Regions from separate parts of the Rahnella sp. PD12R genome, predicted to be linked through region 1. Evidence: predicted binding sites of a transcription regulator. Region 1 holds the regulator's gene; each other region holds the start of a gene.
What was found. The regulator LexA, encoded in region 1, represses DNA repair genes until DNA is damaged. The targets are predictions, from matches to a motif close to TNCTGTATGTACATACAGNA.
Positions count from the first base shown of each region.

Region 2: the regulator LexA is predicted to act here: its motif matches at 2,120-2,139, upstream of KWG64_RS08920 (YebG family protein).
Region 3: the regulator LexA is predicted to act here: its motif matches at 6,000-6,019, upstream of umuD (translesion error-prone DNA polymerase V autoproteolytic subunit).

Region 1 is NZ_JAHTMS010000004.1:115,182-125,465, reverse strand. It holds gene KWG64_RS09885 (quinone oxidoreductase) at 1-120, shown strand, start outside; gene pspG (envelope stress response protein PspG) at 649-885, opposite strand; gene dusA (tRNA dihydrouridine(20/20a) synthase DusA) at 1,090-2,133, opposite strand; gene zur (zinc uptake transcriptional repressor Zur) at 2,376-2,885, shown strand; gene KWG64_RS09865 (CsbD family protein) at 3,080-3,289, opposite strand; gene lexA (transcriptional repressor LexA) at 3,680-4,288, opposite strand; gene KWG64_RS09855 (diacylglycerol kinase) at 4,408-4,776, opposite strand; gene plsB (glycerol-3-phosphate 1-O-acyltransferase PlsB) at 4,915-7,395, shown strand; gene ubiA (4-hydroxybenzoate octaprenyltransferase) at 7,482-8,360, opposite strand; gene ubiC (chorismate lyase) at 8,390-8,929, opposite strand; gene psiE (phosphate-starvation-inducible protein PsiE) at 9,019-9,426, opposite strand; gene pgi (glucose-6-phosphate isomerase) at 9,678-10,284, opposite strand, start outside.
Region 2 is NZ_JAHTMS010000003.1:402,738-413,021, forward strand. It holds gene KWG64_RS08910 (GFA family protein) at 1-332, shown strand, start outside; gene KWG64_RS08915 (methyltransferase) at 603-1,634, shown strand; gene KWG64_RS08920 (YebG family protein) at 1,738-2,106, opposite strand; gene KWG64_RS08925 (GNAT family N-acetyltransferase) at 2,267-2,728, shown strand; gene KWG64_RS08930 (sulfite exporter TauE/SafE family protein) at 2,795-3,517, opposite strand; gene KWG64_RS08935 (LysR substrate-binding domain-containing protein) at 3,655-4,545, shown strand; gene KWG64_RS08940 (alpha,alpha-trehalase) at 4,536-6,161, opposite strand; gene otsA (alpha,alpha-trehalose-phosphate synthase) at 6,233-7,639, opposite strand; gene otsB (trehalose-phosphatase) at 7,636-8,418, opposite strand; gene KWG64_RS08955 (DUF2493 domain-containing protein) at 8,625-8,978, opposite strand; gene KWG64_RS08960 (Na/Pi cotransporter family protein) at 9,009-10,284, opposite strand, start outside.
Region 3 is NZ_JAHTMS010000003.1:265,370-275,653, forward strand. It holds gene KWG64_RS08330 (response regulator) at 1-393, shown strand, start outside; gene KWG64_RS08335 (cell wall metabolism sensor histidine kinase WalK) at 390-1,571, shown strand; gene KWG64_RS08340 (efflux RND transporter periplasmic adaptor subunit) at 1,665-2,807, shown strand; gene KWG64_RS08345 (efflux RND transporter permease subunit) at 2,804-5,884, shown strand; gene umuD (translesion error-prone DNA polymerase V autoproteolytic subunit) at 6,040-6,477, shown strand; gene umuC (translesion error-prone DNA polymerase V subunit UmuC) at 6,461-7,726, shown strand; gene KWG64_RS08360 (copper resistance protein) at 7,844-8,209, shown strand; gene KWG64_RS08365 (protein-disulfide reductase DsbD) at 8,262-10,284, shown strand, end outside.

The DNA.
Region 1 (10,284 bases):
GCGATAAAAGTCGACGTCAGCGACGCGCAGAAATTCCCGCTCTCCGAAGCTAAACGCGCCCACGAAACGCTGGAAAGCCGCATCACACAAGGCTCAAGCCTGCTGATCCCGGGCAAGTAATTAACAGGCATATCTGCCAAACGATCCCCAAAGTCATTGGCGTTACAGCAAGGCAGCAAACGAGAGAATCCCGATGAGCTTACTCCGGTAAGTGATTCGGGTTGTTGAGTGCGGCTAACGCAGCTGTGGCGTCAAGGACGACGGGGAAGCTAATGCAAAAAAGGCTTCCGGATGGAAGCCTTTTTTACTGCCTGATACAGACGACCTCTGAGTTCAGACGGGTACTGCTGTAGGGTACTGCCGGGTAAATCCGGAGGGCGGTGTCACTTGTGTGACTATTGTGTGCCTCACCGGACTTGATGAATTCAGTTTGCGGCCTGCTGACCACGTATGAATTCCATCCTAACAGTCACCCATGTTAAAAAATATGATTTATGCATTTCGACCGCACATTCTGATCCAGCTTGTGATCGCTAGCACATAAGTAAAAGTTATAGATGTAACGTTTACATTTTTTTGTGCTCAAAACGCCGCCATCAACTTTTTCTATTTCATGAAGTTATGAAAACCGCTCATCGTCCGGCTCTTTTATGGCAGGCGGCGACGGCGATATTTTGGTTCGTCAGGCCGGATAAATGTCCGGTAAATCCAGACGGCAGCGACCGCTAAAATTAGCCACGGCAACATTTTAATAACAATCACAAAGAAGCCGCCCAACATCATCAGACCAAATGCCACGATCAGCGCCGCCACCATGCCCAGCAGGGAAATGCCGGTCAGCATCAGCATAAAGAAAAAACCAAGCACGAAGAGAATTTCCAGCATCGGGTGCTCCTTAATAAGCCAGTGTGCAGTAAGACGTAATGTCAAAACACGATGAAGCTATTACAAGAAGTGTGCCAGAGTGACAGGGGGAAATAATTAACTGATTTAACAGGGGAAATTTTTTCGCAGGCGCAAACGGCCTGCGAAAAAATAGTGAATCTGACTAACTGGTAGTGAATTTACTCACGTCGATTTTGAAGACGCTTACGCCTGAACCGGCGCTTCCTGCGGCTGGCTGACCATCGAGAGCGCCTGTTCAACGACGTCAATGCCCGCGCCCGCTTTGTGTGCGTTTTCGCTGAGATGACGGCGGAACTGACGCGCACCCGGCACGCCCTGGAACAGACCCAGAATATGGCGGGTGATGTGGCCCAGATAAGTGCCTTTGCTCAGCTCGGCTTCGATGTAAGGATACAGCGCGCGGATGATCTCCGGCCCGGTTTTCACCGGTTCCTGAGAGCCGAACAGTGCCTGATCCACGCTCAGCAACATGCCCGGATTCTGATAGGCTTCGCGGCCTACCATCACGCCGTCCATGTGTTGCAGATGCGTTTTGGCTTCTTCCAGCGTTTTAATGCCGCCGTTAATTGCCATCGTCAGATGAGAGAAATCACGCTTGAGCTGATAAACACGCGGGTAATCCAGCGGCGGGATCTCACGGTTTTCTTTCGGGCTCAGGCCGGAAAGCCAGGCTTTACGGGCATGAATGATAAAGGTATCGCAGCCGCCGTTTTCAGACACCTGACGGATGAAATCGCAGAGGAATTCGTAGCTGTCCTGATCGTCAATCCCGATGCGGGTTTTGACGGTGACCGGAATCGACACCACATCGCGCATCGCTTTAATGCAATCCGCCACCAGCGACGCCTGCCCCATCAGGCAGGCACCGAACATACCGTTCTGCACGCGATCTGACGGGCAACCGACGTTCAGGTTGATCTCGTCATAGCCGCGTTCTTCTGCCAGCTTCGCGCAGTGCGCCAGATCGGCCGGATTGCTGCCGCCCAGCTGCAAAGACACCGGATGTTCTTCATTGCCAAAGCCCAGATAATCGCCTTTGCCATGAATAATCGCGCCGGTAGTGACCATTTCGGTATACAGCAACGTCTGGCCGGTCATCAGGCGATGGAAATGGCGACAGTGACGGTCGGTCCAGTCAAGCATCGGCGCAACGGAAAAACGCTGAGCGGAATATGGCGGGGTTGTGGACATGGCGTTTTGGGGCATTGCGTGTTGAGTTTCTGACATCGGCCTGACATTCGCTGAGGGGTTCGTGGCGCTCCCTCCGGCACGGCGGCCAGAGGGAAGTTAATCGCTGATTATACCACAGAACAAAGATTCGGCATCTTGCCCGGTTTAGCGGCTTTGCCCCCGTGCAACCTCACAACTGAGCGGCGCATAATTCGTCGATCTGGCTGAAGCATGATAAAATTAAGAATGGCTGCATGATGTGGCCTATTTATCCCAATCTGCGCTCAGAGAATGTTGCTATGACCCTGAATAATCCGGAAAAATTACTTTCACAAGCTGAAGAACTTTGCCAGCAGCGCAATGTTCGTCTTACACCGCAGCGGCTGGAAGTTTTGCGACTGATGGCGCAACAACCCGGTGCGATCAGCGCCTATGATTTGCTGGATCTGCTGCGCGTCAGCGAACCGCAGGCCAAACCGCCAACGGTTTACCGGGCGCTGGATTTCCTGCTGGAACAAGGGTTTATTCATCGGGTTGAATCAGCTAACAGCTATGTGCTTTGCCATCATTTCGAAGAACCGAGCCACACTTCTGCACTGTTTATCTGTGACCGCTGCGGGCTGGTCACGGAAAAAACCACAGACGGTATTGAAGAACGTCTGGCGAAACTGGCGCTTGAATCCGGCTTTGAGTTGCGTCATTCAGTCGTTGAAGCGCATGGCTTATGTGCCGAATGCAAAGTTGTTGAAACCTGCGACAGTCACGATCATTGCGAACACGACCACAGCATTGTGGTTAAAAAACGTTGATATATCAGGTGTTTTTGATGGATTTCAAAAGGCTTAAAGCGGAAGGGTTTTAACGCAGCATAACGGATAATTTAAGGTGTAGAAGGAAGATATTGAAGGTTGGGTACATCCTTGTACCCGTATCCTGAAAGTGTTCCGGGTAGGAGCAGCAATGACTCAGGATACGTCACTGATACGCGAGGGGGAGTCGCGTGTTACCAGTGATATTTGTTTTTCGATTCCCAATCCTTGAGCTCTTTCTCGGCCTGATCCTTCTGATAGCCATAACGCTCCTGAATCTTACCTACCAGCTGATCACGTTTACCTTCAACGACTGTCAGGTCATCATCAGTCAGCTTACCCCACTGTTCTTTCACTTTCCCTTTGAACTGCTTCCAGTTACCGTCGGCTTGGTCCTTATTCATAATAAATATCTCCTGTTACCTTGGGTTGTGGAGCTGCACGTTTGTTGGCAGCCCGTCCTTAACACTTCTAAGCTTAGTAGAGAATGCGGATTCGTCTTCCCAAAACAGGGATAAAAACCACTATTAGGATTAATCCAAAGCAGGAAATAACGTGGAATTGAAATCTGTCTGACTGAAAAAGGCCGGTAATTCAGGGCATAGAGGAAGCGAATACGACATTTGCTCTGAACAGGCAACGCAGCGGATAACACGTAAGAAAGAGGATTTTATCGAAAGAGTTTTTGAGCAATGCTTAAAACAACATCGCCCCAAAACGGGGCGATGAGATAGTGATTTTACAGGCGCGTCAGAGGCGGCCAACGCACCTGTAACGTAAAGCTTAAGCGCAGATTAGATCCAGTCGCCGTTGCGGATAACGCCAACCGCCAGACCTTCAATGCTGAAATTCTGTTCACGCAAATCAACCACAATCGGCTGGAATTCGCTGTTTTCAGGCAACAGCTGAACAACACTGCCCTGTTTCTTCAGGCGTTTGACCGTGACTTCATCATCAATACGCGCAACGACAACTTGCCCGTTACGGACGTCCTGCGTTTTATGTACTGCCAGCAGGTCGCCATCCAGAATACCGATATCACGCATCGACATCCCGCTGACACGCAGCAGGAAATCCGCACTCGGTTTAAACATGGCCGGATCGACCTGGTAATGTCCTTCGATGTGCTGCTGAGCCAGCAGCGGTTCACCGGCGGCAACGCGGCCAATCAGCGGTAAACCTTCTTCTTCTTCCATCAGCAGACGAATACCGCGCGAAGCACCGGAAACGATCTCGATAACGCCTTTACGCGCCAGCGCTTTAAGGTGTTCTTCCGCCGCGTTCGGGGAACGGAACCCCAGACGGGATGCAATCTCTGCGCGGGTCGGTGGCATACCGGTGGTGGAGATATGATCGCGAATAAGGTCGTAGACCTCTTGTTGTCTGGTCGTTAAAGCTTTCATTCCGCCCCCTGGTTGTTTATACAGTCTAGCTGTGAGTATATACAGCTAAACGGTCAATGAAAACCTAAGATTGAATAAAAACAGGGCATAACGACAATTCCTGGAATGCAGATTCCAAATCAGAACCATCGCGGCCAAAAGATGCTGACCCAGACAAAAATCGCCAATATGATGGTCAGAAGTACAGCGGCGGAGCCAATATCTTTCGCTCGTCCAGACAGGACGTGAAACTCAGGCCCGATGCGGTCAATCGCGGATTCAATGGCGCTGTTAAGCAGTTCAGTCACACACACCAGCACGACGGAGCCAATCAGCAGGATACGTTCTATACTGCTTACATCCAGCCAGAAAGATAATAAAATTAGCGGGATAGCAACGCTGGCCTCCTGCCGAAAAGCGGCTTCATTTTGCCATGCGGCCTTCAGGCCTTTCCAGGAATAGCCTGCGGCTTTATAGATGCGGGTAAATCCAGTGACTTGGTTCGCCATTCTGTTACTGATCCTTGAAATATTGTCCTGCGGGTTTTGCGCATTTTAGCGGTTTAATGGTATCTCATCACCACAGATCTCGTCTGAGCTTTCTGGTATCCTTGCGGCGAAATTGCTAACAAGAGGCTTCACGTTTTTATGTCAGGTTGGCGTAGACTTTATTACACATTATTGAATTTACCACTCTCATTGCTGGTAAAGAGCAAGGTCATACCTTCAGATCCGGTTACCGAGTTGCACTTAGACCCGACCCGGCCAATTCTGTACGTATTGCCTTATAACTCCAAAGCCGATTTGCTGACATTGCGCGCGCAGTGTCTGGCGCAAAATCTGCCTGATCCCCTTATTCCGCTGGAAATCGACGGAACGCTGCTGCCGAGCCATGTGTTTATTGCCGAAGGCCCGCGCGTTTTCTCTTATTACACGCCAAAGCAGGAATCGGTAAAGCTGTTCCACGATTACCTGGATTTGCACCGTAATAACCCGGATTTAGACATTCAGATGCTGCCCGTGTCGGTCATGTTTGGCCGTGCGCCAGGCCGCGAAGGCCACGATACGCCGCATCTGCGCGTGCTGAACGGGATCCAGAAATTCTTCGCCGTGCTGTGGCTGGGCCGCGACAGTTTTGTCCGTTTTTCCAATACCGTTTCGCTGCGTTATATGGCGACCGAGCATGGAACCGACAAAACCATCGCCCAGAAACTGGCACGTGTTGCGCGTATGCACTTCTCCCGCCAGCGTCTGGCGGCAGTTGGCCCGCGTTTGCCAGCGCGACAGGATTTATTCAATAAGCTGCTGGCGTCCAAGGCCATCGAAAAAGCCATTGAAGATGAAGCGCGCAGTAAGAAGATTTCACACGAAAAAGCCCAGCAAAACGCCATCGCGCTGATGGAAGAGATTGCGGCTAACTTCTCGTATGAAGCCGTGCGCCTTTCTGATCGCGTGCTGAGCTGGACGTGGAACCGCCTGTATAAAGGCATCAACGTCAATAATGCGGAACGTGTGCGTCAGCTGGCGCTGGACGGGCAGGAAATCGTTTATGTGCCCTGCCACCGCAGCCACATGGATTATCTGTTACTGTCCTACGTGCTTTATCATCAGGGGCTGGTTCCTCCGCACATTGCGGCCGGTATCAACCTGAATTTCTGGCCCGCTGGCCCGATTTTCCGCCGTCTGGGTGCGTTCTTCATCCGCCGTACGTTCAAAGGCAACAAGCTATATTCGACGGTATTCCGTGAGTATCTCGGCGAGCTGTTCAGCCGTGGTTATTCCGTGGAATATTTCGTGGAAGGTGGCCGTTCGCGTACCGGGCGTTTGCTGGAGCCGAAAACCGGCACGCTGGCGATGACTATTCAGGCCATGCTGCGCGGCGGTTCACGTCCGATTACGTTAGTGCCGATTTACATCGGTTACGAACACGTCATGGAAGTGGGCACCTACGCGAAAGAATTGCGCGGTGCGACCAAAGAGAAAGAAAGTCTGACCCAGATGCTCAATGGTTTACGCAAACTGCGTAACCTCGGCCAGGGTTATGTGAACTTTGGTGAACCGTTGCATCTGACCACGTATCTGAACCAGAACGTACCAACCTGGCGTGAAGCGATCGATCCTATCGAAGCGCAACGTCCGAGCTGGCTGACGCCAACGGTTCAGGATCTGGCAGAACAGATTATGGTGCGCATCAACAACTCAGCGGCGGCAAACGCCATGAACCTGTGTTGTACCGCGCTGCTGGCATCGCGTCAGCGTTCACTGACCCGCGAACAACTGACTGAGCAGATTGATTGTTATCTGCAATTGCTGCGCAACGTGCCGTATAACGCCGATTCGACGGTGCCGGATCTGACTGCCGACCAGTTGCTCGATCACGCCCTGAACATGAATAAGTTCCAGGTCGAGAAAGACAATATCGGCGACATCATCGTTCTGCCGCGCGAACAAGCGGTGCTGATGACGTATTACCGCAACAACATCCACCATATGCTGGTCCTGCCGTCGCTGATTTCAAGCATCGTGATGCACCACCGCCATGTGAGTCGTGCTGAATTGCTGCGTCAGGTCGAACTGATTTATCCGATGCTGAAAGCTGAACTGTTTATGCATTTCGATAAATCGGAACTTCCGCACGTGCTGGATATTCTGACGCTGGAACTGGCCCGTCAGCAGATCATTCATCTGGAAGACGACGAGCTGACGCTGAACCCGGCGCGTATCCGCACGCTGCAACTGCTGGCGGCGGGTGTCCGCGAAACGCTGCAACGCTACGCGATTACGTTCTCCCTGCTCACCAATAATCCAAGCATCAACCGCGGTGCGCTGGAAAAAGAGAGCCGGATTATGGCGCAGCGTTTATCCGTGCTGCACGGCATTAATGCCCCTGAATTCTTCGACAAAGCGGTGTTTTCCACGCTGGTCGGCACACTGCGCGCTGAAGGGTATATCAGCGACAGCGGCGATGCGATTCAGGAACAGACGCGTGAGATTTACAACATGCTCAGCGACCTGATGACGCCGGATATTAAACTCACCATCGAAAGCGCCGGTATGCCTTCTGAGCTGCCTCAGGCGACCGAACCTCCGGCTGAGCCGAAGATGGACGTGCGCGATACCGACCACTGATTGACGTTAAAATCATTGCGGTAACGCCATAAAGCAAAACGCCCGGGCTTATAAAAAGACCGGGCGTTTTTTATTGCCTGAAAGGCTCAGAAGCTGAAAGCAGATAAACTCATCAGGATGCCAAGGAACAGCACCAGCCCGACGTAGTTATTCTGGCGAAAAGCCAGGAAGCAGGCATCACGCTCACGTTTGGCAATCAGCTTTTGCTGGTGAACAAACAGCGCAGCGGCCAGCACTAATGACCACCAGAACGGCGCGCCAAGCTGAGAAAGGTGTCCGATAATGCCCATCAGAACCAGCGTTGCCAGCTGCAACAGGCCGATAATCAGCGTGTCAAAGCGACCAAATAAAATCGCCGTGGATTTCACGCCAATCTTTAAATCATCATCACGATCGACCATCGCGTATTGCGTGTCGTAAGCCACCGTCCAGCAAATGTTCGCGATGAACATCAGCCAGCAGCTCAAAGGCAACGTCCCGCTGACGGCGGCGTACCCCATCGGAATTGCCCAGCCAAACGCCGCGCCCAGCACAAACTGCGGCAGGTTGCTGACCCGCTTAATGAACGGGTAAACCCATGCCAGCGCCAGCCCCGCGAGGGACAGCAAAATGGTCATCCGGTTCAGCGTCAGAACCAGCAGAAAGGACACCAGCACCAGACCGACAAACAAGATTTTTGCCTGTTTCCCGGTGATCGCACCGCTTGGAAGCGGACGGTTGGCGGTGCGCTTTACGTGTCCGTCGAATTTACGGTCCGCGTAGTCATTCACCACACAACCCGCCGCGCGCATGAAGAAAACGCCCAGCACGAAGACCAGCAAAATTTTGGCAGAAGGCGTTCCCTCACCGGCCAGCCACAACGCCCAAAGCGTCGGCCACAACAGCAGCAAAGAACCTATCGGCTTATCAATGCGCATCAGGCGGCAGTAATCCCGCCAGGTGCCCTGAGTCATACTTCCTGACACTCTCTGTTCTCCTTGTGGATTAGTTTGACTCATGCCTGGCCCACTTTGCCCTCAGGGCGGTGAACCGGCGAGTCCGGCAGAAAAATTTCTGTCAGAAGCAGGGGCTTATCCGACAGACAAAGCCGTGAGCGACGCGCCCATAAACTGCCCTGCTCAGTATTTAATTGTCCCAGATGGATGTAATCACGGGTCAGATTGTTGCCGCTAAACAGATACCGACCCAGCGGCACCGTGCCCAAATCAACCAGCGCCAGATCCGGCCCGGTCAGCGTTTCTTCCGGGATCACGGTGCGTCCGAGCAGCCAGGGTTCGGCATCGCCAAACAGGATCACTTCGCGAACCCAATAACGGGCACTTTCCGGCAGCTGCTGCGCTTCGCTTTCACCCAGCTCATCACGACGCACAAAACATTCATTTTTCGGTTTCACGGTGACGGTAACACCCTGCTTTTCAAACCGGCGGGTCATGGATCCCATTTCCATCAGCCAGTCAGCAACATCCGCCGGCACGTCATTCGGATCTTGAAACCAATGGATCGGGAGTTGTTCAGGGGAATGGGAATCAGACATCAACGGCTCCATCATGGAGGTATTCATACCTCCAATTAATTATCTGCCTCGCATTCTAACGCATGAATGCAAGGCAGTAATCGCCTCATTTATTCGCGGCGCAGACGTTCGCCGTTGGCGAGGTAAAGTGTCACGACAAGGACAAGGATGGCGCAGGCGTAAACCAGCGTGTCGTAAGGACTTTTATGGTCGACGATAATCAGGCGGATAATCGCCGTGATGCCGATATAAATAAAGTAACGCAGCGGGAAGTGATATCCCGACGAAAAGTACTTAATGATCAGCGCAATAAATTCGAAATAGAGGAAGTAAATCACGATACCCTCTATCAGCAGATACGATGAAGACTGATCGTTATTAACGAACAAAACCATTGCCAGATGGTAGGTTTCACGCCCGATAAAGATCATCAGAATGACTGCCAGCCCCAATAAGAAAACGTTCAAAATTCGCTGCATGATGACGGAAACCATCGTCGCACGTTTTGATCCTGCCATGTGATCTACATCCCACTTTTGTTATGAATACCCGCAGAATACCACAGAGTCTGTGCCGGAAAAGCGGCATTAAAAAAGGGCCAGCCCGTTGAGGCTAACCCTTTTATTTAGAAATATTTCGACCTGTCCCTCTAAATCATTCGGGCTGGATCAAGGCGGCAAGGGAACGAAGCCCCGGGAGCTTACATAAGTAAGTGACCGGGGTGAGTTCACGCAGCCAACGCTGAAACAGCCTGAAGGATGACGAGGGATTAGCGCCAGTTTTTGAAGCGGTTAATCAGGCCATTGGTCGAGCTGTCGTGGCCGGTCACATCTTCGCTGCCTTCCAGTTCAGGAAGAATACGGTTCGCCAGCTGTTTACCCAGTTCCACACCCCATTGGTCGAAGGTATAGATGTTCAGGATAGCGCCCTGCGTGAAGATTTTGTGCTCGTACATCGCGATCAACGCACCCAGGCTGTATGGCGTGATTTCGCGCAGCAGGATGGAGTTGGTCGGACGGTTACCTTCGAACACTTTGAACGGCGCGACGTGTTTAACGTCTTCCGGTTTTTTACCCTGATCGGCGAATTCTTTCTCGACGACTTCCAGAGATTTACCGAATGCCAGCGCTTCAGTTTGTGCAAAGAAGTTAGACAGCAGTTTCGCGTGGTGATCGCTCAGCGCGTTGTGGCTGACCGCAGGCGCGATGAAGTCACAAGGAACGATTTTGGTGCCCTGGTGAATCAGCTGATAGAACGCGTGCTGGCCGTTGGTACCCGGCTCGCCCCAGATGATCGGGCCAGTCTGGTAATCCACCGGATTGCCGTTACGGTCAACGAATTTACCGTTGGATTCCATGTTGCCTTGCTGGAAGTAC
Region 2 (10,284 bases), on a different contig from region 1:
ACAACGTGCTCCGCTGCAATTGTTCGTTCTGCCGTATGCGTGGCGCGGTCGTCGTTCCGGCTCAGGAAGTGGACGTCATTAAGGGCAAAGATAAACTCACCGAATACCGGTTTAACACCGGCGAAGCCGCGCATTATTTCTGTTCTGTATGCGGGATTTACACCTTCCACCAGCGCCGTTCCAATCCTGAATTTTATGGCGTTAATGTCGCCTGCATCGAAGGCGTATCGCCGTTTGACTTCCCGGTAGTCAGCGTCAGCGACGGGATTAATCATCCGAAAGATGGCGGTAAAGGCGGCGTGGCGGGATATATTCGTTACGAATCGAAATAAATACGGGGCTAACGAATTAGCGACGGGGAATTAATTAAATGGCGTTCTTGTAACGCCATTTTTATTTTATCAAATAAAGTCGCGTCCCGTTTAAATGACAGCGGCCCGTTATCTTTACGGATTTATCTTTTCTTAATTTATCCTGACATTGTCGTTTCTCTTTTTCTGTCCTACTGTTTTCTCCGAGAATAATTTATCTCTATGGACAAATAAAATTGCAACATAGTTTTGCAAATTTATTCGCATTTAAATTTTGCGTGGAGAATTATTGTGACTAACACAACTGTTGCTATTTCAGAAAGTGATTCGGCTGCTTTGCATTTATTAGAGCAGGCAATGGGATATACTTTTCAGGCGTCATTACGCGCCGTGGCGGAGTTATGCGTTGCCGATTGTCTGGTTAAAGGCCCGAAAACGCCCGATGTGCTGGGTAACGAACTGGGCGTCAACCCGCGACAACTCTACCGCGTGATGCGGATGGTGGCGTCTAAGAATATCTTTAAGGAGCATGAAAACGGTGAGTTTTCCCTGACGCCTTCCGCTGAATTTTTACGTTCGGACGTCCCCGGTTCCCTGCGTGCAGCGGTATTAATGCTGACACATGAAACACTCTGGCTTCCGCTTGGCAATGTCATTGAAAATATTCGCGGCGAATCCGCCTTTAAAAATCGTTACGGCATGAATTTCTATGAATATTGGGCGCGGGAAAGTGTGCATGACGGTATAAATGATTTTGACCGCGGAATGTCTTCCATGTCTTCGGTTGAAAATAACTTTATCGTCCGGAGTTATCATTTCCCTGATAAATCAACCGTCGTGGATATTGCCGGTGGCATGGGCGGATTATTATTAAAAGTGTTGCAACATAATCCGACACTGCACGGTATTTTATTCGATCAGCCTCAGGTGTTACCTAAAAACCGTCTCAGTGAGCTGGGCGATGATTCCCGCTGGGAATTGCATCCCGGCAGTTTCTTTGAATCCTGCCCGACGGCGGATTTTTATATGTTGAAATACATCACGATGGACTGGCCGGAAGAACAGGCGCGTAAAATACTGCGCACCTGCCGCAATGCCATGCATGCCGGTTCGAAGCTGCTCATCATGGAACCGGTCATTCCGCGCGGAAACGCCTGGCACGGCGGCAAGGAAGTCGATCTGCTTTTGCTGGCAAGTTTTGATGGCGGGCAAACGCGTTCCGAAGATGAAATCAAAGCACTGCTGGCGAGTGCTGATCTCAGGCTGAACCGCATTATTGATACAGGCTGCTACGTCTCGATTGTTGAAGCGGAAATTCGCTGATTTCTGGCAGGAAACGTTGAGGAAATGCAGTGATAAAGGGGCACGCGGGAAATTGCCGGTGCGTGCCCTTTCTGTTTCTGGCGCTCTCTATGACAAAGACCAGTCAGGCGGCTTTTACAGCGCGGGCTTTTTTCGGTGCGGGTGCTGCTTTTTCTTCGGCTTCAGCTTCAACTACTTCTGCGTTGTCAGGCTCTGCGGTTTCTTCAGCAGTTTCCTGAACGACGACCGCTGCGGCTTCCGGCATTTTACTGGTGCGCAGGATATGCTGAACGGCATCTTTTTGCTCGGCGAGGTGCAGCGCAATGTTTTCCGCCAGTACTTCGTCGATCTCAAGCCCGCTTTGCGACAGCCACTCGGTGAAGGTATCTGCCATATCGAGCATCTTGTCGTAAGCGTCTGCATCTTTTTTATTGGCAAATGTCATTTTCTCTTCACCTTTTCTGACGACAACAAATTTTGTTTCAACAGCCATGACTCGCTCCTTATACTGTAATTATATACAGCATATTAATGATGAGTGCAGGATACATCATTCGGCCAGCTTTTTACAGCCCGACTGTATGAAATCTCGACCGGCCTGCGCTACATTCGTACGGTGACCATTAAAACAACCGAAACTCGCGGAGAACACAGTGACAGAAACCGACGTATACCAGTGGACAAAGGGCGCATTTCATATCACCACGGATAAAGCCGCGCAGGATATTCCGGCGATCCATCGTTACCTGACCCGCTCAACGTGGGCTGCCGGAATTGACGAGCAAACCGTGCGCGATTCCGTGGAAAACAGCCTCAACTTTGGTCTGTTTGAAGGCGAAAAACAAATCGGTTTCGCCCGTTTTATCACTGATTACGCCACCTTTGCTTACCTGTGCGACGTCTATGTGCTGGAAGAATATCAGGGTAACAACCTCGGTGGCTGGCTGGTGGAATGCTGCCAGTCGCATCCGGTTTCCGCGCGCGTGCGCCGCATGGTGTTGTTCACCACCACCGCGCCCTGGTTGTATAAAAAGTTTGGCTATGAACCGGTAAACCGGCCAGATTATGCGTGGGCGATAACCCGGCCTGATATTTATCTGAAGAAAGACAGCTAGGTTCAGTCTTTGCGGTAGCGATTATCTGAAAACTGGCAAACTGTCCTGTCTGTTGTAACCGTGAATTTACGGATTCACGGCATCCCAAAACAGTGACAGCCCCGCCAGCATTAACATACCGTCAACGAAGCGGTGGAAAGTTTTATCCGACATTTTGACCACGAACTTTTTGCCGATCATCATCCCCGCAACCAGCGTCAGGCCAACCAGCAATCCGCTCAGTAAAACCGATCCCGGCATCGCGCCGATGGCACGAAAAGTGGACGCTTTCGCCAGATAAATGGCAAACGACGCCGCCGCTTCCGTTGACAATAACGCGCCCTTCGCCAGCCCGTAACCGGCAAAAACCGGGATTGTCAGCGGACCGGTCGAAAACACCACGCCGGTCAGAAACCCCACCAGCGCGCCGCTCAGCGCCAGTTGTCCGTCACTGAGCGACAGCGTTTTCTTTCTGGCCCAATGTCGCAACGGGATCAGCAGCAGGAAAAAAAGACCGATTAGAAGATTAGAAAGCGTCGCTGGCAGCGCCCACAGCGTGTTCGCGCCGAGTATGGCCGCTGGAATACCCGGCACGGCGTACAAAAAGAATGCTTTCAGGTCGATGTCTTTGCGCCAGAGGATGACGCGCGAAATATTCCCCACAATGGCCGCGACGGCCATAACAGGGATCGCTGTTTTCGGGCCAAAAGTATAAGCCAGCGCGGGAAGCAGCATGATAGAAGAACCGGTGCCGACAATGCCGCTGATCATGCCCGCCAGAACGCCAATCACAATTATGACTCCATACATCATCACGTCGTATTTTCCTTTTCGGGATATTCACCGCCGCGATAATAGCGTTAAGGAAAAACCTGAACCCGTGATAAAAAGTCACACCTCAGTGAGTAAAATGTTGCGATTAAAACGTTGTGAATAAAGGAGTCGCCATGCACGCCCTTCCTCCTCTGACGGCTTTACGGGCTTTCTTCGTTGCCTGCCATGCGGGCAGCTATACTGCGGCGGCGCAGGAGTTGTGTATTACGCACGGCGCAGTCAGCCGCCATATTCAGGTGGTGGAAAAATGGTTCGGGGTGAATTTATTCAGCAAAGAAGGCCAGCGGCGGGTGCCGACGCCGTATGCGCTGGAGCTGGCACGTGAGCTGGGCAGCGCCTTTGATACGTTATCGGATATCGCCCTGCGCTACGGCAACGGCGGGCGAAACAACGTTTTCAACGTCAGTGTGCCGACCACGTTAAGCCTGAAGTGGCTGCTGCCGCGTCTGGACGATTTCTACGCCCGTTTCCCGCAGGCTAATCTGCAAATCTCCACTGCCAATACTGAGCAGCTGCATATCGTCGGGCATTATGATTTGCTGATCCGCCGCGAAATCAGCGCGACAGAATATTCTGCGATTCCGTTTTTGCAGGACACGCATTGTCTGATGGCCTCGCCGGCGCTGCTTAAACGCTTTGCGCTGCGAACGCCGGAGGATGTGCTGAATTGTCCGAGGATTGAAACCCTGACGCGGCCGGGGCACTGGAATCAGTGGCTGGCGGTTGCCGGGTTGCAAAACGCGCCGGTCAGCGGTTTCCGGCGTTACGATCACTTTCATGTTTCGCTGCACGCGATGCTTGAAGGGATTGGCGTCGGGCTGGGGCCGGTCAGTACGTTATCTGCGGAAATCAGCCGCGGAAATCTTGTACCGCTGTTCCCGCGTATCACGGTCGCGCCCTGCCAGTATCACGCCCTGACGCCGGTCGGCGTGCAGAAAACACTGCTCCATCAGGAGTTTGAGCGCTGGCTGGTGATTCAGGGCGCGTCAGACCTTTACTCGTAATTCTCGCCATACAGCCCGATCAGGCGGCGGACGACGCCGTTGGTCCAGCCGAAACCGTCCTGAAGCGGATATTCACCGCCGCCCCCTTCGCGCGCGGCGCTGCCGGAGATGTGGTATTTCTCAATCAGCTTGTGATGTTTCTGATAAAACTGATTCACCGTGCGCAGCCAACTGCGGGCGATTTCGTCACCCAGCGCGTCATTGCCGTACAGTTTGAAGCCCTGGATCGCCATCCATTGCAGCGGTGCCCAGCCGTTTGGTTTATCCCATTGTTCGCCGGTTTCAAACTCCGTCGCCAGCAAACCGCCGGACGTCAGCAGGCGTTCGCGCACCACGGCGGCGACCCTTTCGGCCTGTCCGTGCGTCGCAAGCCCGACAAACAGCGGCACCACGCTGGCGGCAGAAAACAGCGCCAGTCGCTGACGGTGCCAGTCGTAATCGCGGAAACACCCGTCTTCGTCATCCCACAGATAGCGGGTAATCGCGTCGCGGCGGATCTCCGCTTTCTTCCGGAACAGCGCCTGCGTCTCGGCGTTGCCTTTCAGGCCGGAGATATTCGAGATTGCACTTTCCAGTTTGTAGAGGAACGCGTTCAGATCGACCGGAATAAACTGTGTGGTGCGGATACTCGCCAGTCTGTCCGGATCGCGCAGCCAGCGTGAGGAATAATCCCAGCCGGAGGCCGCACCGGCGCGCAGATCGCGGTAAACTTCATTAGCCGGGCGGCTGGAATGCTTCGCCGTCTCCACGTCTTCGCGCCACGATTCATCACGTGGCGTATCCCTGTCGTCCCAGTAGCGGTTCAGCAGCGTGCCGTCCGGCAGGCAAACCACGTGACGGTACGCCTGATTGGGCATCAGCGATTCCGCGCCATCCATCCAGAATTCATACTCTTTCAGCAGATGATCCAGATAACGTCGCGCACCGCGCACGCCGTCCTCCTCGAACAGTTCGACCATCAGGGCAAATACCGGCGGCTGCGAACGGCTGAGATAATACGTCCGGTTGCCGTTGGGAATATGCCCGTACATCTCAATCATCCAGGCGAAATTATCCGCCATGGTGCGCAGCAAATCGTTGCGGCCGCTTTCCGCCAGCCCCAGCATGGTGAAGTAGGAATCCCAGTAATAGGTTTCACTGAAACGTCCGCCCGGCACGATATACGCCTGCGGCAGCGGCAAAAGCGACGACCACGGCACATGATCTTCCGGCTGGCGCGTCAGCACCGGCCAGAGTTTATCGATGTGCTCTTTCAGGGAGTCGCCCGGATCGCTGACGTATTCATCGCCGTGATGGGCCGGTAAGGAAAAGTGCGCATCAACAAAGCGTTGCAGGTTAAAACCGGGATGATTTTTTATCCGGCGGTAGCGCAGCAGAATGTCCAGCGGATCCATTTTCGGCGGGCAGTCCGGGAAGGTTTTGCTGTCTTCAAACAGGTGCGAAGACTGTACGGCGGTGAACAGTTCCATGTAGCGATCCGCCGGAGTTAAGGCATCGGACGGCGGCAGGCCTTCGATCATTTCCGGTTCCGGCTCGGCGTCCATCATCCGGTCGAGGATCAGTTCAATGGGTTCCAGTTCAGGGAATTCGTTCGTCTGTAATTTAGCGTTTTGCATATGCGACAAGCCTCTGCATTGCGTTAAAAATGACACAGCCCTTATTCAGGGCTGTGTTGAGAGAAGTTTTCTCAGGCGACGGCGTTATGCGCAACGTCGTGGGGTGAAATGGCCAGCAAATCCTGCAAATAGCTTTCGCCCCAGTGCGTAATATCGTTTTTACGCAGGACATCCATCATGTCGTTGTAGCGTTCACGGCGTTCTTCCAGCGACATCGTCAGCGCCTTATCAAGCGCGGCAGCCACGTCGTCACGGTCATACGGGTTGACAATCAGCGCCGCCGTCAGTTCATTCGCCGCACCGGCAAACTGCGACAACACCAGCACACCGGGGTCTTCAGGATCCTGCGCCGCGACGTACTCTTTCGCCACCAGATTCATGCCGTCGCGCAATGGCGTGACCAGCCCGACGTCGGTCAGGCGGAACAGTTTCATCAACAAACTGCGCTGGAAATGCTGATTGAGATAGAACAGCGGCGTCTGGTTCAGGCTGCCGTATTTCCCGTTGATGCGTCCGACTTCAGTTTCAAGCTGGTGACGCAAATCCTGATACGCCTGCACATCGCCACGCGACGTTGGCGCAATCTGTGAATACCGCACTTTGCCGCGATGCTGCGGGAATTTCTCCAGCAGTGCCTCGAACGCCAGAAAACGCTCCGGCAGCCCCTTGGTGTAATCCAGACGTTCGCAGGAAATAATGTTTTTCGCCTCGCGCAGCTCGCGTTCCATGGCGGCCATTTTAGGCGGCAACGGCCCTTCCGCCATTTTACGGATGCTCTCCGGCGCAATGCTGATCGGATAAACCCCGGTCTGGAACGTGTTGCCGAACGCCTGATGCAGACAGGTATTGGATGGCTGCAAGGTGGTCAGCTCGCCGAGATTATCCAGAAACGCCTGACGGTCGCCTTCGGTCTGAAAGCCCAGCAAATCGAAATGCGACATCATCTCCAGTAGTTCGTTATGCGTCGGCACGGCATTAAAAATTTCGGGTGTAGGGAATGGAATATGCAGGAAAAAGCCGATGCGGTTTTTTACGCCAAGTTTGCGCAGCGCGGCGGCAAAAGGAAGCAAATGGTAGTCATGGATCCACAGAATATCGTCGGGTTTTATCAGTGGTTGCAATCTTCTCGCCAGCAGATCATTGACGCGGCAGTAGCCTTCCCAGGCTTCACGTTGGAAATCCACCAGGTCGATGCGGTAATGAAGCGCTGGCCAGAGTACGGCATTCGAAAACTGGCAGTAATACAGATCGTAATCGTTTTGATTGAGCGGAACCGAGGCGTAGGTGATGCCGTCCTCTTCCACCAGACTGAGATCATCTTCCTCTTCGCCGGAGATTTCACTGATTTCTCCGTTCCAGCCAAACCACAGCCCGGACGTGTTTTTCAGCGCATCCATAATACCGACGGCAAGCCCACCCGCGGATTTCGACCCGTCAGGAATAGCAATACGGTTAGATACGACAACCAGGCGGCTCATAGTGTTGTCTCCTTATTATTGGTAGTTAAGTGACGTTGTAACGCTTCCAGCCACTGATACACATCGCTGACGCGTCCCAGACGGTAGCGCGCATGGCTGGAGCCCTCTCCGACCTTCACAGAAATCCCCTTCATGGCATTGACGACCTGAAAGCCCTTTTCATCGGTCAGGTCATCGCCGACAAACACCGGAATACGCCCCGCGAACGGCGCCTGATGCATAAACGTCGTGATTGCGGAGCCTTTATCGTTGCCGCGCGGCTTAATTTCCGCCACGCATTTTCCGCGCTGAAGCATCAGGTCGGGATACGCGGCGACTGCAGATTCGGCCAGTTGCAGAACCTGCTGCTGAAAAGCCGGTGCCTGACGGTAATGCAGGGCAAACGCCATACCTTTGGCTTCGAGCAGCGTGCCCGGCATTGCGGCCATGCCCTGCTCGAGCTGCTTTTGCAGCGCATGCGCCACATCCTCAGGCAACGTCACGCGGTGCAGATTCCCTGCGGCGTCGCGCAGTTCTGCACCATGCACGCCCGCCGCCGGTAACCGGAGCGGCGCGGAAAGCTGGTCAAGCTGTTCAACCGGACGCCCTGAGATCAGCGCCAGTGCGCCCGAGGTGGCCGCGGCCAGCGTTTTCAGATTATCGCGAACGGAAGCGGGAATGATGACGGCGTCCGGCTCGGCGCAAATTTCGGCGAGCGTGCCGTCAACATCAAAAAAGAAAGCATATTTCCCGCCACTGAGAGCGGGGATCGGGGGCGTCTCTGTGGTGGTATCCTTCAGTTCTGTGGTCAATTTTATTCTCCTGTATACGTAGCCGGTTGCGCTGAATCGTTATCACTGTTAACGAAAACGGCGCGGCGCAACCTCTCTACAATTGAATAAATATAACCTCTTATAAAGTGTTTGCCGGGACTATCAGAATAATCCAGAAACCGGTTTCCCGAATATTCGTAAAAAATTGCACTTAACTCCCGGCATTTTTGTCGTTACAGATACTGTTCAATTTCAATCACTTTAATTCCTTTGCTTTTCGCCAGCCCGATACAATCGGCGGTATCCTCTCCGCCAGAAAATGCCAGAATAATATCCGGGCGGCTGTCCTCTAACATGAAAATATTCCGGCGGATTTCTGCATATTTACCGTGCGCCGCCCAGTTGGCGGGATAGCGCACGATATGAACGCCCGCATCCCGCGCCCAGCGCTCGATTGCGCCGCCGGAGGACTGATGTCCCCCGTGGATCAGTACGCGGATATTTTGCGATTGCGAATATAAATCCAGTACCCGCGTCAGCGTACTGATACCGGTATAAAACCGGCCTGAACAAATAAGCACTCTCATGAAGTTTTCCTGTTGTTTTTATTATGGGATTTACACGTCTGCGTTATTTTCAATTATGGCCCGTAATTCATCTCCCCGCCGGTCAATAACCGGATAAGCCACGGCGGCAATATGATGATGTACACGGCGGTAATCGCGTAAAACACGCTGGAAAATATCACCGGATTCCGCCCACGCATTTTTATCATCGCGCAGCTTTTTAAAATGCTCACGGCTGGCGGTGGCTTCAATCTGGCGAATCACCTCTTTTCGCGCCACCAGCTGATGCGCCGCGTCGTGGTCTTCGCCCAGAAATGCGGTCACGGCCAGACGCTGGCTGGTGAGGATTTCCGTATGCAGCAGCGCAATATTGTTGCGCTCGAACTCGCTGAACGTCTCGCCGCGCCGCGTCCTGCGGGCAGCCAGCTCCGCCAGGCTGCTGGAGAGAATGTCACCCGCATGTTCGACGTTAATCACAAACATCAAAATTTCCTGCGCGCGGTCAGCATCGGCGTCGCTCAGCCCGTCGTGCGCCAGATCGGCCAGATACGCCCGGATCGCCGCACTCAGCATATCCAGCGACTGATCCAGCTGACGGATTTCCATGCGGCTGCCCTTCTCCGGATTCTGAAACAGTACCTGCAAGCGGTCGAGCATAATGTTGAGCATGTCGGCTGCGCGCAGGGATTCACGCACGGAATTGGATAAACCGATGTACGCAATATCCAGCCCGGTTTCGTCAAGATACACCGGCATACCCGGATCACCGGCACGCGCCTCTTCCGGGAAAAGCCGCTCAAGCAGGCGGGCGACTGGCCCCGTCAGGCCGATAAATACCAGCGCCAGCACGGCGCTGAACGCGGTATGAAACCACACCACCAGCTGCGGCGTGGTCAGCGCTAAATTATCAGCAAGACGCGCCAGTAACGGCATAAAGGCCAGTGCCACCACGCAACCGGCGCAGCGGATCAGCAGATTGCCCACGGGCAGGCGGCGGGCGACGGCTTTTCCGGCATTCAGCACCGGCGGCAGCGCGCCACCGATGTTCGCGCCGAGCACCAGCACCATGGCGGTGACAGGCGTCATGACGCCCGTCGCTGCCAGCGAGGCGATCAGTAAAATCACCGCCACGCTCGAATGGCAAACTAACGTGAGGATCACCGCCACGGACAGCGCGATCAGCGTATCGCCCTGTAACCCGGACATCACGGCGCGGAACACCGGCGTGGATTCGATGTGTCCGAGCGTTGCGCCCAGCAGGCTCAGCGCCAGCAGCATCAGCCCGAGGCCAATCATCGCGCAACCGGCGCTTTCAAAGCCGGTATGG
Region 3 (10,284 bases), on a different contig from region 1:
AAACCCTACAACCCCGGCGAAGTGGTGGCGCGGGTGCAGGCCGTACTCCGGCGGGTGATTTCCGGCTCAGAGGCCGTGTCTTCCGTGTTGTGCTGGCAGGGGCTTGATGTTGATACCGATGCCCTTACCGCCGCTGTCCGGTCAGCCTCGGGTGAACCGCGCTATCTGGATTTAACACCCACAGAGTTCGGTGTGCTGAGCACATTAATGCGCGCTCCGACGCGTCCGTTCTCGCGGCAATATCTGCTTGAACATTGCCTGCCGGAAAGCGAAGCGCTTGAAAGGGTCGTTGATACGCACGTTTATAACCTGCGTAAAAAGCTGGAATCTGCGGGGATCGTCAACGTGCTGGTCAACGTGCGTGGCGTCGGTTACCGGTTCAGACAACCATGAGCGGCCCACATTATCAGTCCCTCTGGCGCTGGATTTGTGTCCGTATCCTGACGCTGGCAATCGGCAGTGTGATCCTGATTGCGCTGTGCATGTGGCTGCGCTTTGCCATCGAAAATCTTTGGGTGTTGCACCACATGTCCCCGGCAATGCGGGCTGAATTCGAGGTGCTGCGCAGTAACCCTGAGCTTAATCTGGCGCGGTTTCATGAGATTGTGGATCAAGGCTGGGGCGCGCGCTATTCGGATCCTTCGATTGCTTCTGCCGACTGGATGATGGTCGGCATTCTGGTGGTCGTGGTGATCCCTTTTATCGCGCTTTTGGGTTTAAAAGCCGCCCGCCCGCTTTCGTCGCAGTTCAGCCGTCTGGCGCAGGTGGCCCGTTCGGTCACGAAAGGGGATTTCAATACACGGGCTGAAGCGGTGAAAAATGCCCCGTCTGAACTTATCCAGTTTACCGATGATTTCAACGCCATGATGTTGCAACTTTCGCGCTATGAGCGGGAACTGCGGGCGTCGCATGTCGCGATGGCGCATGAGCTGCGTTCGCCGCTGACGGCGGCGGTAGGGCGGTTGCAGGGGATGCTTGATGGCGTATTTCAGCCGGAGCCGCGTCAGTTACAGATGGTCATGAAACAGCTTTTGCATCTGAACCGGCTGATCGACGAACTGCATTTGCTTTCGCTGGCGGACGCCGGTCAGCTGAATCTTCATAAAACATCTCTGGATCTGACTGAACTGCTGCGCGAGCGGGTGGCCTGGCTCAGGCCGCAGTCAGCGGAAGCCGGTTTTGATATCACCGTGACGCCTGATCTCCCTTGTCCTTATTTCGGTGATCCGTTCCGCCTCGGGCAGGTCTTCACCATTCTGATGGAAAATGCGCTGCGTTATGCGCAGGAAGGCCACCGGCTGGATATTGCCATTTCGCACAGCGAAGGCGGTGTGGAGATTGCTTTTCGGGATTACGGGCCGGGTGTGGATGCGGGGTTTCTGCCGGTGATGTTTGAACGCTTCAGCCGGGCAGAATCTTCCCGCGCAAGGCACTCGGGGGGCAGCGGGCTGGGATTATCCATCGCCCGTGCGATATGTGAAGCCCACAGTGGCGGCATCCGGGCTTTGCTGAAAGAACAGGGCGGGCTGGTTATCACGGTCAGTTTGCCGCAGCCGGAAGCAGGGGAATAAAAAAGCGGTTCTTGACGGTTCCTTGATGAAATATCGCGGGAATCTGGACAGTGAGCGGATTGAATAGCGGTATCTCAATTCAGGAAGTCTGTCATGACCGCTACTTTTACGGATTATGCCCGCCACGGCGTGCGTCATTTATGTGCTGCCGGGCGTTTGCTGCCCTTTCTTCCCGCCGCCTGCCTGCTGATAGTTGTCGTTGTGCTGGCGGGGTGTGGCGATAAATCCCGTAAGCCCGTGGTACCCGCAAGGCCGGTGCGCGTGGTGATTGCGCCGCTTCCTTCAGCCTCCGGCACGGTTATCCAGACCGGTGAAATCCGCGCCCGCGAAGAGGTGGCGCTGGGTTTCCGGCTGGACGGCAGGATCCTCACCCGTCAGGTCGATGTCGGCGATCGTGTGGCGGCCGGGCAGATTGTCGCGACGCAGGAAAGTGCCACCAGCCGCAACCAGCTCAACAGCGCGCAGGCCGATCTGGACAGCGCCCGCGCGGCGGAACAGCTGGCTGCGCTGAATCTCCGGCGCATGAAGCTGCTGATGCCGGGCGGTGCTATCGCCCGCACACAGCTGGATAGCGCGCAATCCGACTGGCAGGCGGCCCGCGCGCGGCGTCAGAGCAGTGAAGATGCGCTGAAAAACGCGCGTGAAAATCTCTCCTGGGCACAACTGACCGCGCCGGCGGACGGCGTGGTGACGCAGGTCAGCGCCTCGGCCGGGCAGGTGGTCAGCGCCGGACAACAGGTTGTGACACTCGCCTCGGGCGGCGGGCGTGATGCGGTGTTTGATGTCGCCGATCCGCAGGCGATTCCGGCACAGGCGGGCGCTGTTTTTAGCGTTTCGTTACTGTCCGACTCTTCAGTGATCGCGCCGGGGCATTTACGGGATATCAGCCCGCAGGCCGACCCGCAAACCCGGACATGGCGCGTTCGTATCACGCTCGATAACCCGCCGCCCGCCATGGCGCTGGGGGCCAGCGTTCAGCTCATTCTCCCTGCTTCAGGCCAAACGGCGATCGCGTTGCCGGCTTCGGCGCTGACCCGCGCCGGTGGTCAGCCCGCCATTTTTATCGTAAATACCAAAACGCTGACGTTGCACCTGCAACCGGTGGTTTTAGCGCGTTACAGTACCAAAGAAATCTTTATTGCGGCTGGCCTGAGTCCCGGCGAAACGGTCGCGATTGCCGGTGTGAGTAAACTGCGCAATGGCGAAAAAGTGACCCTGGGGGAAGGCAGCGAATGAAGCCGTCCACTCCCGTACGCCGGTTCAATCTCTCCGCCTGGGCGCTGGCACATCAGCCGCTGATCGCCTTTTTTATGCTTCTGCTCATGGCCGCCGGTGTCTTCAGTTATGAGCAACTGCCGCGCAACGAAGATCCGGCGTTTACCATTAAAACGGCGGTAGTCTCTGCAAGCTGGCCGGGTGCCAGCGTGGCGGATACGGTCAATCTGGTCACGGATACGCTGGAGAAAAAACTTCAGGAAATCCCGTATCTTGATTTCGTTGAGAGCGAGACCCGTGCCGGGCAATCGGTGATTTTCGTTAACTTGCGTGATGATACGCCGCCCGCACAGGTTGCAGGCATCTGGTATCAGGTGCGTAAAAAAATGCAGGATATCGCCCCGTCGCTGCCCGCAGGCGTGCAGGGGCCGTCGGTCAACGACGAGTTCGATGATACGTTTGGCACGATTTATGGGTTTACCGCCGAGGGTTACTCGCCGCGTGAACTGCGCGACCGCGTGGAAGACATCAGCCGCAGCCTGATGTCGCTGCCGGACATCGGCAAAACCCACCTGCTGGGCGTTCAGGAAGAAAACATTGTGATTGCGTTTTCGCCTGCGCAGCTCGCCGGGATGGGCATTGATTTGCAGCAGGTCACCGACGCCCTGAAAGCGCAAAATGCGGTAGAACCTGCGGGTGTTTTGCGCAGCGATCGTGAAAATATCGCCCTGCGCGTGAGCGGCTCCCTGACGTCTGAGCAAAGTTTGCAGGCGGTGACGCTGCACATCGCCGGGCGCTACATTCCGCTGACGGATATCGCGACGATAAGCCGTCAGGATGCCGAGCCGCCTGCACCCGAATTTCGTGTTAACGGGCAACCCGCGATCGGGCTGGCTATTTCTATGGCCTCCGCCGGGAATATGTTGTCCTTTGGCAAAGCGCTCAATGACCGGATGGCGGACATCCGCACGCGCCTCCCGCACGGCATTGAAATGGTCAAAGTGGCCGATCAGTCAGCGGTGGTTTCACAGGCCGTCAACAGCTTTATCCGGGTGCTGATTGAATCCGTCGTCATTGTATTAGCCGTCTCTTTTGTTTCACTCGGCACCCGCGCCGGGCTGGTTGTGGCGGCGGCCATTCCGGTGGTTCTTGCCATGACGTTCATCGGCATGATGCTGGCGGGAATCGGGTTACAGCGCATTTCGCTGGGCGCGCTGATCATTGCGCTCGGGTTACTGGTGGATGACGCGATGATCACCGTTGAAGCGATGGTGTCGCGTATCGAGGCGGGAGATTCGGCCTGGCGCGCCGCCACTTACGCTTTTGAAACGACGGCATTCCCGATGCTTACCGGCACGCTGGTGATGATTGCCGGTTTTATCCCGGTGGGTTTCGCGGCCTCAAGCGCCGGTGAATATTGTTACTCCCTGTTCGCCGTCGTGCTTATTGCGTTGCTGTGTTCCTGGGTGGTCGCCATTCTTTTTTCGCCGCTGATCGGGACGTGGATTTTGCCCGCAAAGCTTGCATCGCACGGTGAAAAGCGTGGCCGGTTAATGCGTTTCTACCTGCGTCTGCTGAATTATGTGCTGCTTCACCGGTGGGGCACGCTGAGCATTGCCTGTCTGTTGCTGGTGATGGCGATGTATGCGACGACGTTCATGCAAGGGGAATTTTTCCCCGCCTCCGACCGGCCGGAATTACTGGTGAGTCTCACGCTTCCCGCTAATGCTTCCCGGACAGAAACCGCGCGGCAAACTGAACGGTTGGAACGTGCGTTGCAGGGTAACCGGAATGTCGATCACTATTCGGATTATGTCGGATCGGGGGCTGTGCGCTTTTATCTGCCGATGGATGTGTTACTGGATAACGAGAATACGGCGCAGCTGGTCATTGTCGCCAAAAATCTGGAAGACCGTGACAAGCTTCGCGCACAGCTTGAGGCCATTTTAACCCGTGATTTCAGCGACATCACCACGCGCGTTTCCCCGCTGGAACTCGGCCCGCCGGTCGGGTGGCCGGTAAAATATCGCGTCAGCGGCCCGGACTATGCGCAGGTCAGACAGATTGCCCAACATCTCGCTGCCACGCTGGGTGAAGTTCCGGTTACGCGCGAAGTGAATCTGGCCGCCGGAGAGCCCGAGCGGGTGATTACGCTGCGGGTGAATCAGACGGCAGCGCGGGCGGCAGGCGTTTCTTCGGAAAGTCTTGCGGCTTTGCTTAACACCGTCTGGTCAGGCAGCGTTGTCACCACCGTCCGGGATAAAAACCGGCTGACTGATGTTGTTCTGCGGGCGAACAACCGCGAGCGTCAGGATGTCACCACGCTGTCCGGCCTGATGATCACCACCGCGACGGGGCAAAAAATCCCGATAAGTCAGGTCGCGACGCCGGTCTGGGGGATTGACGATCCGGTTGTGTGGCGTCGCCAGCGGCTGCCGTTCATTACCGTTCAGACGGATTTAGCACCGGGGCTGCATGCAGAAACCGTTTCACAGCAGCTCGCGCCGCGGGTTTCGCGTATCCGTGCGACGATGCCTTCCGGATATAAAATCGAGGAGGGCGGCGTGGTGGCGGAGTCAGACAAAGGCAACGGTTCGGTGTATGCCGTGCTGCCGGTCACGCTTTGCGTGATGCTGACCCTGCTGATGATCCAGTTGCAGCGTTTTTCGCGCATGCTGCTGGCCTTATTCATGGCACCGTTCGGCCTTATCGGCATTGTGCTGGCGATGTTGCCGACCGGCACGCCGATGGGTTTTGTCGCCCTGCTGGGGATTATTGCGCTGGCGGGAATGATTATCCGCAACGCGGTGATCCTGATTAGCGAAGTGGATAATAACGTTATCGCCGGGATGGGCCGTGATGACGCCATCAGGGCCGCCGCCGTGCACCGTTCAAGACCCATATTGCTGACGGCCTGCGCGGCAATACTCGGGATGCTGCCGATCGCCGAACAGGTATTTTGGGGGCCGATGGCTTACGCGATTATCGGCGGGTTAATTGTCGCCACTTTCGTCACGCTTACCCTGCTTCCGGCGGCGCTGAGCCTGATTATGCAGCGGGAGAAGGTGAGGGCGGCCGCTTGCGGAAATTCAATCTGACGCATTTAAAATCGTCAAAAATTCTTCTCAGCGAGATCAACGCGATAGTCGCGCAGGCGGCGCGGGGCCTGCCGATCTGCGCTGGCAGCCATTGATCTGAGCACCTGATTAACTATACTGTATATAAATACAGTATGTTTGCAGGAACCCCACTCATGATGCTTTACAAAATCGCCGCACGGCAGCAAAAAACGGATATCCCGTTGTATTTAAACCCTATTGCGGCGGGTTTCCCCAGCCCGGCGGCGGACTATGTGGAGAAGGGTATCGATCTGGTGGCGCACCTGATTGCGCATCCTTCTTCTACCTATGTGCTTAAAGTCTCCGGCGATTCCATGCGGGACGCGGCGATCATCGATGGCTCAATGTTGCTGGTCGATTTCAGCCTGAAACCGGCTCACAACGATATCGTTGTCGCCAGTCTGGACGGGGAATTCACGGTGAAACGGCTGATGCTCCATCCGTATCCTCATCTGCGGGCTGAAAACCCGGCCTACGCGCCTATTCCGCTGAATGAAGACCGGCAGGTCGAGATTGTCGGCGTTGTTACCACCGTTATCAGCACGATGCATCGCAATGTACGCACTCGCTGATGTGAACTCATTTTACGCCAGTTGCGAAGTCGCCTGGCGGCCTGACCTGCAAGGCAAACCGGTCGTGGTGTTGTCCAATAACGACGGCTGCGTGATTGCGCTTTCGGCGGAAGCGAAGAAGCTCAAAATCAAAATGGGCGCGCCGTACTTCAAACAAAGGGCGCTTTTTCAGCAGCACAACGTGGTGGTTTTCAGCAGCAATTACGAACTTTACGGCGATATGAGCCACAGGGTGATGGAGACGCTGGGCGCGTTGTGTCCGAAAATCGAAATCTACAGCATCGATGAAGCCTTTCTCGATCTCAGCCGGTTGCCGGAAGATCTCGATTTAGAAAGCTTCGGCAAGGAAATCAGGGACACGGTGAAGCAACACACGCGGCTGACCATTGGCGTTGGCATTGCGCCGACGAAAACGCTGGCCAAGCTGGCCAATTTCGCGGCAAAAAAATGGACAAAAAGTCAGGGCGTTATCGATCTCTCTGATCCGGTTCGTCAGAAAAAGCTGATGTCGTATGTACCGGTCGAAGAGGTCTGGGGCGTGGGGCGGCGGATATCGAAAAAACTGAATGACGCCGGGATTAAAACGGCGCTCCAGCTTGCCGAATGCGACCTGTGGTTTATCCGGAAAAATTTTAATGTGGTGATGGAACGCACCGTGCGCGAGCTGCGCGGCGAACCTTGTTTAGGGTTTGACGAATTTGCGCCCGCCAAACAGGAAATTGTTTGCTCGCGGTCTTTCGGCACGCGGGTGACGGCGTATCAGGAAATGCGTGAAGCCATCTGTTTTTACGCCACGCGGGCTTCTGAAAAGCTGCGCGGAGAGCATCAGTTTTGCCGGCAGATTTCCGTCTTTGTCAAAACCAGCCCGTTCGCGGAAGGGGAGATTTACTACGGAAATCTGGCGAGTACCCGGCTGATTACGCCCACTCAGGACACCCGCGACATTATCTTCGCCGCAACAAAATGTCTGGATGATATCTGGAAAGAAGGGCACCGGTATCAGAAAGCGGGCGTGATGCTGGGGGATTTTTTCAGTCAGGGCGTGTCCCAGTTGCACTTATTTGATGAGCGCGCGCCGCGTGCCAACAGCGATGCGCTGATGACGCTTTTTGATGAAATCAATGACAAAGGAAAAGGGACGCTGTGGTTCGCCGGGCAGGGGATCTCGCGGGACTGGCAGATGAAGCGCGAGATGTTATCCCCCGCCTGGACCACCCGCCTGAGCGATGTGCCGGTGGCGCGTGCCTGACGGCTGCACGCGTCACGCAGTGCAAATTACTGAGCGTAAATTCTTGTAATTCTTGATTCATACATCTTGTGAATGTTTGAGTGGCCGTTAGAATGGCGGCCTGCTTGCGAGGGAAATGTGAATAAACAACGGCGTTCAGCACTGCTCTATTTTTGTCTGGCCTGTCTGGTCATACTGACGTGTATGACACAGCGCATCGCCGGGCTGAATGCGTTGTCCGCAATCGTGCATCAGGACACGGCGACGGCGCAGGCGTCATCCGCGACCTCTGAAATCGCTAAAATTCCCGCTCCCTGCGAGCTCAGCAGCAAATCGCTGCTTTCCGTTCCTCCTCTCCTCTTAGAATTTGCGTTTCTGGCGCTGAGCCTGCTGCTGGCCTTTTTGTCACGCGGCAATATGGCGGCGATCCGCCTGCTTGTGCCGGAGGCGGTCCCTGTGCCGCGCCTGCGGGTGCATTTACGGCTCTGCGTCTTCCGGGAATAAAAACACGCCTGTTTTTCATCAGGATGTGACTTTTTATTTTTGGAGAAAATCGATGCGAAATTTATTCAGGGTGGCCGCAGGCTGCTTACTGATGCTCTGGCTGCATACCGGATATGCTGCCGACACCGGCTGGCTGCAAAGCCCGCAAAATAACCACGCGAAAGTGCGCTTACAGGCGCAGCCAGCCCATCTTTCTGAAAAAGAAACCCGGCTGTTGCTTTCTGTCAGCCTCGAAAAGGGCTGGAAAACCTACTGGCGATCGCCGGGCGAGGGCGGTATTTCACCGTCAGTCGAATGGCAAAAACCGGTCACGGCGCAACAGGCCACATGGTTCTGGCCGACGCCCGCACGTTTTGATGTCGCGGGGATCACCACCCAGGGCTATCACGATGAAGTCACGCTGCCCGTCATCCTCGGCGGTGAAGTGCCGGGCACGATTGCCGGAACGCTGACACTGCCGGTGTGCAGCAACGTGTGCATTCTCACCGACTATCCTTTTAGTCTGGACCTCCGTTCGTCCGGGGATAACGCGGATTTTGCCCGTCAGTTCGCCGCTGCGATGGGTAAGGTGCCGATTGCTGAAGGTCTGGCGGACAGCGTCACGGCGGGATATCGCCCCGGCGTATTGCAGATCACCGCTCACCGCGAGCAGGGCTGGCAAAATCCGGAGGTCTTTACCGATACGCTGGAAGGCAGTTCTCTGGGTAAACCGGCGGTGAAAGTGGACGGCCAACTGGCGCGGTTCACGCTGCCCGTGACCGACGAATGGGGCGATAAGGCGGCGGATATCACGGGCAAAACGCTGAGTATCGTGTTGTCGGACAACGGTCTGGCGCAGCAAATTCACCTGAAAGTGAACCCGCTTCCAGCCGAAGCGCCGGGCGCTGTCGCACTCTGGCAGGTGGCGCTGATGGCACTGGCCGGGGGTTTCATCCTCAATCTTATGCCCTGCGTTCTGCCGGTGCTGGGCATGAAACTCGGCAGTATTTTGCAGGTGGAACAGCGCAACCGGAAAAACATTCGCGTGCAGTTTCTGGCGTCATCGGGTGGGATCATCACCTCGTTTCTGGCACTGGCGTTGCTGATGACGCTGCTCCGTTACACCAATAAGACGCTGGGCTGGGGCATTCAGTTTCAGAGCCCGTGGTTTATCGGGCTGATGGTGCTGGTCACGGCCGTATTTACCGCCAATCTGCTGGGGCTGTTTGAAATCAATCTGCCCTCAAAGATGACGACACGCCTGGCGACGCATCACCGTTCCGGTCTCAGCGGACACTTCGCTGAAGGCGCTTTTGCCACGCTGCTGGCGACGCCCTGTTCCGCGCCGTTTCTCGGCACGGCGGTGGCGTTCGCGCTGGCCGCACCGCTGCCGGTTCTGTGGGGACTGTTCCTGATGCTGGGCATCGGCATGAGTCTGCCGTGGCTGATGATTGCCCTGTGGCCGGGGCTGGCGATGTGTCTGCCGCGGCCCGGTCGCTGGATGCTGCGGCTGCGGCTTTTTCTCGGCGCGCTGATGCTGTCGGCCTGTCTCTGGTTGCTCAGCCTGATGCAAAACCATTTCTCTGCGCTGACGGTCGCCTTGCTGGCGGGTGTGTTGCTGGTGATGCTGTTCGCCTTCTCCCTGCGCCGCTATGGCTTGCGTAATTCGGCGTTAACCGCCGGTGCGGGCGCGCTTCTGACAGGTGCTGTCATCGTCATGGCCTCGCAGATTTCCGGCACAGGCGGGAAGCCACTGCACGATGATATTGCCTGGCAACCCTTGTCCGAAGAGGCGATTCAGAGCGCGCTGGCGGAAAAAAAAGTGGTCTTTGTGGATGTGACCGCCGACTGGTGCGTAACCTGTAAAGCCAACAAATACAACGTACTGATGCGTGACGATGTGCAGAAAGCCCTGACAGAAAGCGACGTTGTAGCCCTGCGCGGTGACTGGACGTTGCCGTCAAAACCGATCAATGACTTCCTGCAAAAACGCGGCAGCGTCGCCGTGCCGTTTAATCAAATTTATGGTCCGCACAAGCCTGCCGGTGAAATCTTATCGCCGTTGCTTACCCGTGATGCCGTATTACAGGGGCTGG